Azoarcus olearius: one gene and its partner. The protein of the gene in region 2 interacts with the protein of the main gene of each other region in a pairwise test. Links are inferred from orthologs where the notes say so. Each region holds a gene or a part of one and is shown on either strand. Other genes may lie near its edges.

Evidence for each region. Proteins that work in one complex are often made in the same cells at the same time.
Region 1: the proteins of dsbD (region 2) and dqs_RS20050 interact in binary tests that used the Escherichia coli proteins (3 or more experiments, as listed by UniProt). The link is inferred for Azoarcus olearius from one-to-one orthologs.

What each region holds. Positions count from the first base shown.
Region 1 is NZ_CP016210.1:4,381,043-4,385,460, forward strand. The notes cover bases 1,013-3,968. They hold dqs_RS20050 (DsbE family thiol:disulfide interchange protein), read right to left. Parts: upstream 2,810-3,968; coding sequence 2,216-2,809; downstream 1,013-2,215. Other genes in these bases: ccmI (c-type cytochrome biogenesis protein CcmI), read right to left, coding at 1,013-1,693; dqs_RS20045 (cytochrome c-type biogenesis protein), read right to left, coding at 1,690-2,142; dqs_RS20055 (heme lyase CcmF/NrfE family subunit), read right to left, coding at 2,829-3,968. In the rest of the region: alr (alanine racemase), read left to right, coding at 1-197; dqs_RS20035 (hypothetical protein), read right to left, coding at 216-425; more of ccmI, read right to left, coding at 434-1,012; more of dqs_RS20055, read right to left, coding at 3,969-4,418. UniProt on the Escherichia coli protein: Involved in disulfide bond formation. Catalyzes a late, reductive step in the assembly of periplasmic c-type cytochromes, probably the reduction of disulfide bonds of the apocytochrome c to allow covalent linkage with the heme.
Region 2 is NZ_CP016210.1:360,375-364,744, forward strand. The notes cover bases 579-3,486. They hold dsbD (protein-disulfide reductase DsbD), read right to left. Parts: upstream 2,988-3,486; coding sequence 1,170-2,987; downstream 579-1,169. Other genes in these bases: dqs_RS01670 (riboflavin synthase), read right to left, coding at 579-1,111; cutA (divalent-cation tolerance protein CutA), read right to left, coding at 3,042-3,365; dqs_RS01685 (nitronate monooxygenase), read right to left, coding at 3,409-3,486. Also shown: ribBA (bifunctional 3,4-dihydroxy-2-butanone-4-phosphate synthase/GTP cyclohydrolase II), read right to left, coding at 1-500; more of dqs_RS01670, read right to left, coding at 497-578; more of dqs_RS01685, read right to left, coding at 3,487-4,370. UniProt on the Escherichia coli protein: Required to facilitate the formation of correct disulfide bonds in some periplasmic proteins and for the assembly of the periplasmic c-type cytochromes.

The sequences.
Region 1 (4,418 bases), 4.0 Mb from region 2 along the record:
CGAGCATGCTGGTCGGCCGGGTGTCGATGGACATGCTGACGGTGGATCTCACCGACCTGCCTCAAGCCGGCATCGGCAGCCGGGTGGAGCTGTGGGGCCGGCAGGTGCCGATCAACCAGGTCGCCGCCGGCGCCGGCACCATCGCCTACGAGCTGCTGTGCAACGTCAAACGGGTGGCCTTTCGCTACCGCGGGTGAAGCGCGCCGCGCGGCGCGCTAGGCGGTGCGCGCCGGCTTCGGCGTGAAACCGCGGCAGGGTTCGCCGGAGGCCGCCTCCACCTCGATGCAGGGCTTGCGCCGGCTGTGGAACCCTAGGATGCGGCAACCGTAGGGAAAGGCGGGATCGTGGGTGATGTAGTAGCCCGCGCAACCCCGGCAGTCGGCAATGCCGCCGGGGCGCTGCGGCGTGCCGGCTGCGATCGCCATCACCTGCCCTATTCGCGCACCGTGTCGATCACGAGGGCCACGCCGCCCGCGTCCGGCGCCACGCGGTCCACCCGGCCTTCCAGATCGCCGGGGCGGGCGCCCACGTCGCCGCTCTTCGAAACCCGCGCGGTCAGCGTCAGTTGGGCCGGAACCGGCCCGTCGCCCATGCGCGGGGCGTCGGCGAAGCTGAATTCGCGCGGCAACTCGCCCGCCTTGAAGCGCAGCGCCGCGAGCGGCGGGCCGCCGCCCCCGCCACGCACGAACACGAACACGGTGTCGTCCGCGCCCGCGCGTTCGCGCAGCGCCGGCGCGATCTCGAGCCGCCCGGCCAGCGTCAGGCTGCCGCCCTCCGCCGCACCGGCAGCCGCGGCGGGGGCGGCCGGAGCCGGCGCTTCGGCGAGCGGCGGCAGCCCGCCCTTGGCGCGCGCATCGTTGATGCCGGCGCGCAGCGCGCGCGCCGCTTCTTCCTGCGGCGGGATGCGCACCAGGATACGTTCCCACTGCGCCGACGCGGCGGCGTAGTCCTTGCGTTCGAAGGCCGCGGTGCCGGACAGCAGCAGCGCCTTGACGTGGTTCGGGTCGGCCTCGAGCGCGCGGCTGACGATGGCCTCTGCCGGGCCGGACACGCTGCCGTGCTGGGCTGCCACGGTGTCGGCCCAGTCGGCGAGGATGTCGGGGTTGTCGGGCACCAGCGCCACCAGCCGCTCGTAGGCCGCGGCGGCCTTGGGGAAGTCTTCCAGCACCACGTAAGAGCGCGCCAGCATCATCCAGCCTTCGACGTTGTCCGGCTCCTGCTGCAGCCGGGCTTCGAGGCCGCCGACCATCTGCGCGACCTGTTCGCGGCTGAAACCGCCCTGGCCGGCGACCCGCTGCGGGTCGAGCCCGGCCGGTTCGCCGAGGGCGAGGTAGATCGCGGTGGCAAGCACCGGCACCGCCAGCGCGAGCGCAATCGCGAGGCGCGGCGCCGGCCGGGCTTCCACCGTGGCCGCGGCGGCCTCGCCTTCCTCCAGCGCGCGCTTCTCCAGGTCGTCGCGGCTGCGGGCGTAGGTTTCGGCGTCGATCGTGCCGGCCGCGCGTTCCGCCTCCAGTTCGGCAAGCTGCTCGCGCAGCACCGTCAGCGCGCTGGCGGCCTGGCCGGCATCGGTGCTGACGTCGGCCGCGCGGCGGCGACGCTGCAGGCCCGCGCCGAACAAGGGCGGCAGCACCAGCAGCAGGGCCGCCGCGACCAGCAGGGCCGCGAGCAGCACGAAGGGCAGATAAACACTCACGAACGTTCTTCCTGTTTGGGGGTATCGGCGCCGCCCTCGAGCAGCGCGCGGGCGCGGGCATGTTCCGCGTCGCTCAGCGGCGTGGCCGCTTCCGCGGCCCGGCGCCGCAGGCGCAGGCCGAGCCAGCCGGCGCCGGCGACCAGCAGCAGCAGCGGGCCGAGCCACAACACCAGCGTGGTGGTCTTGAAGGGCGGCTCGTAGAGCACGAAGTCGCCATAGCGGGCGACGAGGTAGTCGACGATCTCGACCTCGTTACGCCCGGCGACGAACTGCTCGCGCACCTGGTTGCGCAGGTCCACCGCGAGCGGCGCATGCGATTCGGCGATCGACTGGTTCTGGCACACGAGGCAGCGCAGCTTGTGCGACAACTCCAGCACGCGCTCTTCCAGCACCGGGTCCTCGACCGCCGGACGGGCCTGCGGCGCGGCGTCCGCGGCCAGTGCCGGCATGCCGCCGGCGAGGCCGAGCAGCGCGGCGCACAGGGTCAGCGCGCGGCGGGCGCGCAACGGCAACCGCCTGGAATCAGCCCGCACGCTTCAGCTCCTCGATGCGCGGCGCGAAGATCTTCTCGACGCTTTCCGGGGTGATCGGGCCGATGTGCTTGTAGCGGATGTTGCCGCGCTGGTCGATCAGGAAGGTTTCGGGCACGCCATAGACGCCGAAGTCGATGCCGACGCGGCCGTCGATGTCGAGCACCGACAGCGCATAGGGGTCGCCGTGGGCACGCAGCCAGCCGTGCGCGCGCTCGATCGCCAGCGCCGTTTCCGCCTCCAGCGCCATGTCGCGCGCATCGATCTCGCCGTCGCCGCGCACTTCCTTGTAGTTGAGGCCGACGATGGGGGCGAGCTGGCGCTTGGCCAGATCGACCAGCACCGGGTGCTCCTGGCGGCAGGCCACGCACCACGACGCCCACACGTTGAGCAGCCACACCTGGCCGCGCATTTCCTCCAGCGCGAAGGTCTGCGCCGGCTGGTCGAGGCGGGCGAGGCGGAAGGCCGGCGCCGGCTTGTCGATGAGCGGCGACGGCACTTCACGCGGATTGAGGGTGAGGCCGAAGGCAAGAAAGCCCGCCAGCACCAGGAACAGGATCAGGGGAACGAGGAACTTCGCTTTCATCGGGATTCCAACGGCAGGTTCAGGCGGTCTGGCCGGCGGTGGCCGCCGCCGCGGCGCTGCGCTCGGCGAGCTTGCGATAACGGCGGTCGGCCGCGGCGCAGATGCCGCCCGCGACCATCAGCAGGCAGCCGGCCCAGATCCAGCTGATGAAGGGCTTGTAGTGCAGGCTGACGATCCAGCTGCCGTCCTTCAGGCCTTCGCCGAGCGAGACATAGATGTCGCGGAACAGGCCGACGTCGAGGGCGGCTTCGGTCATCGGCATCTGCTGCGCGCGATAGACGCGCTTTTCCGGCTCCAGCGTGTTGAGTTCGACGCCCCCGCGCGACATCACGATGTTGGCGCGCGCGGCATCGTAGTTGGGGCCTTCGATCTCCTGCACGCCGCGGAAGGCCAGCGTGTAGCCGGCGAACTCCGCCTGCTCGCCCGGGCGCATCTTGAGGTCCAGGTTCTGCTCGAGGCTGCCGACCAGGGTGACGCCGATGATGAACACGCCAACGCCGAGGTGCGCCAGCCACATGCCCCACCACGCCGCCGGAATGGTGGAGAGCCGCGACGATACCGCCGCGCCGGCGCGTTCGCGCAGGCGCGAGACCAGCAGCTGCAGGCTGGCCAGCACCACCCACGCGGCGAGCGCAAGGCCGAGCACGGTGCGCCAGGTGACATGGCCGATCGCGAACGCGGCGCCCACGCCGATCACCACGCTGGCGATGAAGGCCGGCGCCACGCGGCGCACCGCGGCGCCGAGGTCGTCGTTCTTCCAGCGCAGGAAGGGGCCGAACATCATCAGGATGACCACCGGCGTCATCAGCGGCACGAACACCGCCTCGAAGTACGGCGGGCCGACCGAGATCTTGCCCAGGCCGAGCGCATCGAGGAACAGCGGGTAGAGCGTGCCGAGCAGCACCGAGGCCGATACCACCGACAGCAGCACGTTGTTGCCGAGGAGCGAGGTGTCGCGCGACACCAGGCCAAAACGGCCGCCGCCCGCCAGCCGGGGGGCACGCCAGGCGTAGAGCACCAGCGACACGCCGATCACGGTGACGAGGAAGGCGAGCACGAACAGGCCGCGGCGCGGATCGGTGGCGAAGGCATGCACGCTGGTGAGCACGCCGGAACGGACCAGGAAGGTGCCGAGCAGCGACAGCGAGAACGCGCCGATCGCCAGCAGCACCGTCCAGCTGCGGAAGGCGCCGCGCTTTTCGGTGACCGCCAGCGAGTGGATCAGCGCAGTGCCGAGCAGCCAGGGCATGAAGGAGGCGTTTTCCACCGGGTCCCAGAACCACCAGCCGCCCCAGCCGAGTTCGTAATAGGCCCAGCCCGAGCCGACGGTGATGCCGGCGGTGAGGAAGACCCAGGCGATGGTGGTCCACGGCCGCGACCAGCGCGCCCACGCGGCGTCGAGCCGGCCGCTGAGCAGCGCGGCGATGGCGAAGGCGAAGGCCACCGAGAAGCCGACGTAGCCCATGTACAGCAGCGGCGGGTGGATGATCATGCCCGGGTCCTGCAGCAGCGGGTTCAGGTCGCGGCCCTCGGGCGCGCCCGGCAGCAGGCGGTCGAACGGGTTGGAGGTGACCAGCATGAAGGCGAGGAAGCCGACGCTGATGCAGCC
Region 2 (4,370 bases):
AGGATCTCGCAGATCACCGCGGCGGGTTCCAGTCCGGCGAGCTGGGCGAGGTCGCAGCCGGCTTCGGTGTGGCCGGCGCGGATCAGCACGCCGCCCTTCTGCGCGGTAAGCGGGAAGATGTGGCCGGGCATCACGATGTCGTCCGGCTTGGCGTGGCGGGCGACCGCCACCTGCACGGTGCGCGAGCGGTCGTGCGCCGAGATGCCGGTGGTGACGCCGGTGGCGGCTTCGATCGACGCGGTGAAGGCGGTGCCGTGCGGGGTGCGGTTGTTGCGCACCATCTGCTCCAGGCCGAGCTGGCGGCAGCGTTCGTCGGTCAGCGTCAGGCACACGAGGCCACGGCAGTGCGTGACCATGAAGTTGATCGCTTCCGGGGTGACGAATTCGGCGGCGAGGACCACATCGCCCTCGTTTTCGCGGTCTTCCTCGTCGACGAGGATGACCATCTTGCCGGCACGGATGTCGGCGATGATCTCGCTGATGGGGGAAAGTGCGCTCATGGCTTGTCCTTGGATTCTTCTTCGCGCCAGGCGAGCATGCGTTCGACGTAGCGGGCGATCAGGTCGATCTCGAGATTGACCCGGCTGCCCGCCTTGAGATGCTTGAGGTTGGTCACCGCCACGGTGTGCGGGATCAGGTTGATCGAGAAGTCCGGCCCTTCGACGCGATTGACCGTAAGGCTGACGCCGTTGACGGTGACCGAGCCCTTCTTGGCGATGTAACCGGCGATGGCGCCCGGGGCGCGGATCACCAGCTCATGGCTTTCGCCGATCGGGGCGAACTTCAGCACTTCGCCCACGCCGTCCACATGGCCGGTGACGAGGTGGCCGCCGAGGCGGTCCGACAGCTGCAGCGCCTTTTCCAGATTGACTTCGCTGCCCTCGACGTCGAGGCCGACGGTGCAGTTGAGCGTCTCGCGCGAGACGTCGAAGCGGACGCGCGGGCCATCGCGCTCGATCACGGTGAGGCAGACGCCGCTGTTGGCGATGCTGTCGCCGATCTGCACGTCGGCGAGGTCGAGGCCGGCGGTGTCTACCGTGAGCCGCAGGCCGTCGGCCAGCGGTTCGATGCGTTCAATACGGCCGCAAGCGGCCACAATGCCGGAGAACATGAAGGGACTGACGGAAAAGGGGAAAGCGGGATTGTAGGCGAAAACCGCGGTGGGTTTCCTATCGGCGCAGGGCGCTGTCGAGCACGCCGGCGAAGGCTTCGGGCTTCTGGAAGCCCACCACGCGCAGGTCGGTGCGTTCGCGGCCGGCGCCGTCGAAGAAGATGATGCCGGGCGGGCCGAACAGGCCGAAGCGCTTGAGCAGCGCCTTGTGCTCCTCGCTGTTGGCGGTCACGTCGGCCTTCAGCAGCGTCATCTGTGCCAGCCGCTGCGCCACCTGCGGATCGGGAAAGGTATAGCGCTCCATTTCCTTGCACGACACGCACCAGTCGGCATAGAAGTCGAGCATCACCGGGCGCTCGGCGGCGGCGAGGCGGCTTTCCAGCTCGGCCAGCGAGCCGACGCGCTCGAAGCGCACCGTCTCGGCGGCCGGCGAGGCCTCGGCGCGCAGCACCGCGAGCGGCTGCAGCGGATCGCGCGAACCTGCAAGCGCGCCCACCAGCATCGCCGCGCCACCGATGGCCAGCACCACGCCCACGCCCTTCCAGAAGCGCTGCCAGCCATGCGCGTGCGGCGGAAGCGGGTCGAGCGCGTGCAGGAAGATGCCGGAGAACAGCAGCAGCGCCGCCCACGCCAGCATGCCGGCAAGCGGCGGCAGCACCGGCATCAGCAGCCAGATCGCAACGCCGAGCAGGATCACGCCGAACGCCTTCTTGACCCCGTCCATCCACGGTCCGACCTTGGGCAGCACCGAGCGCGTGGCCATGCCCACCGCCAGCAGCGGGGCGCCCAGCCCCAGGCCCATCGCGAACAGCGCGCCGCCGCCCAGCGCGGCATCGCCGCTGCGGGCGATGTAGAGCAGCGCCCCCGCCAGCGGCGCGGCGAGGCAGGGGCCGACGATCAGCGCCGACAGCGCGCCCATCGCGGCGACGCCGCCCAAATGGCCACCCTTGTTGTGGCTGGCGGTGTCGGCAATGCGGCTTTGCAGCGCGCTCGGCAGTTGCAGTTCGTAGAAGCCGAACATCGACAGCGCCAGCGCCACGAACACCAGCGCGAAGGCGGACAGCACCCACACGTTCTGCAGCGCCGCCACCAGCAGCGTGCCCGAGAGCCCGGCGCCGACCCCGGCCAGCGCATAGGTGACCGCCATCCCCAGCACGTAGGCGAGCGATAGCGCAAAGGTGCGGGTGCGCGACAGATGCTGGCCGCCACCGCCGACGATGATGCCGGACAGGATCGGGATCATCGGGAAATGGCAGGGCGTGAATGCGAGCAGCAGGCCGAAGCCGAAGAAGCTCGCCAGCACCAGCGGCACGCTGGCGTCGCGCAGCAGACCGGCGATGCGGCCGCTTTCATCGAGCGAGACCGCGGCCGGCGGCGCCACGGCGTCGGAGGCCAGCACGTCGCCGCGCGCGAGCGCGCCGTCGAGCAGGCTGGCGCCGGCGGCCGGTGAGGCCGCGACCAGCGCGACGCGCGCCTGCTGCGGCAGCGGCGGGTAGCAGACGCCGCCGTCCCAGCAGCCCTGACTGCTGACCGTCAGCTCGATCGCATCGACCCCGGCGGGGGCGGCGACCGGCACCAGCATACGCAAGGTGCCGCGGTAGGTTTCCACCTCGCCGAAGAACTCGTCGTGCTTGAGCTTGCCCGGCGGACGCTGGACCTCGCCCAGCGTCACCCCTGCGGGCTGGGCAGAGAAGCGGAACTTGCTGCCGTACAGGTAGTAGTCCTTGGCGATCTCGAACACCACCTCCACCGTTTGCGCGTCGAGCGCGCGCGCCTGCATCGCAAATGCCTTTTCCGGCTCGATCGGCTCGCTGGCGCGTGCGGGGTGGGCGAGGAGGCAGGCGAGGATGGCGAGCAGGGCGAACAGGCGGTGGATCACGGAGGGACGGTCCGGGTTGGGGGCTGAAGGGAGGCGGGCGGCGGGGCGGCATCAGCCCGGCGCGGTCTCCGTGCTCACCCAGTCGAGATAGCCCGGCAGGCCGCGCTGCACAGGGACCGCGACGATCTCGGGAAGTTCGTACGGGTGTTCGGCAAGGATGGCGGTTTCCAGCGCCGCGTAGCGCGCGGCGCTGGTCTTGATCAGCAGCGGAACTTCGGTGGCGGTTTCCACCCGGCCCTGCCAGCGATAGACCGAGGCGCAGGGCGCGAGGATGTTCACGCAGGCGGCAAGGCGCTCTTCCACCAGCCGCGCGCCGAGCGCCGCGGCGGAGTCGGCGTCCGGCAGGGTGGTGAGGACGAGGAGGATTTCGCTCATGGCAGGCTCCCGTGTCGGCAGACCGCCCGCGCCGCCGCGGCGCTCAGTCGGGCAGGGCGATCCGGTCGTCGGTGCTGAACTGGTAGTCGTGGAAGACGTGTTCCGCACTCAGCACGCGATAGGTGCCGTCTTCGTTGCGCCGCGTGGTGTCCTTCAGCCGGTAGGTGTACTGGCCGCAGGTCCAGCACTCGAAATTGCGCATGTGGGTGCACAGACAGGTCTTGTCCCACACCTTCACCTTGCGCGCTTCGGGGTGCGCCGCCACCTCGCGATTGTAGGCGTCGATGTACTGGCAGTTGCCCGAGGCATCGAGCAGATAGCCGTAGGCCTCGCAGTTCGGGCGGATGCCGTCGCCGATCGCCGGGCTGTTCTTCAGCATCCGCATCGGATAGCCGGTGGGCGAAATCTGGTTGACCTCGATGTCGTCCTCACCCGCCTTGAAGTACTCCTGCTGCACATCTTCCGGCAGCCCGCACTCTTGCGTGACCGTGAAGCGGGTGGCCACCTGCACCGCACCCGCGCCCATTTCGAGGAAGCGCACCGCGTCGCTGCCGGTGAAGATGCCACCGGCCGGGATCAACGGGATGTCGAGCTGCTCGGCGTGCAGCCAGTCGCGGATCTCGGCGACGATGGTGGCGAGGTCGTACTTGGCCCAGTCCATGCCGAAACCGAGGTGGCCGCCGGCGAGCGGGCCTTCCACCACCACGTAGTCCGGCAGTCGCCCGGTGCGGCCGTTCTTCTTCAGGAACAGCTGCAGCGCGCGCAGCGACGAGACGATGATGCCGAGCTTGACGTCATTGAAGCGCGGGTGGTCCTGGATCAGCGCGAACGAGCCGAGGTGCAGGCCGGCGGCCAGCGTGATGCCGTCGATGCCGGCGTCCATGGCGGCCTGCAGGCGCACCCGCAGGGTCTCCTTGGGGCCGTTCATGGTCAGCTTTTCCATGCAGTTGATGAACACCAGGCCGTCGCCGCGCTTGGCTTCCATGGTCTTGCCGACGTGCAGCG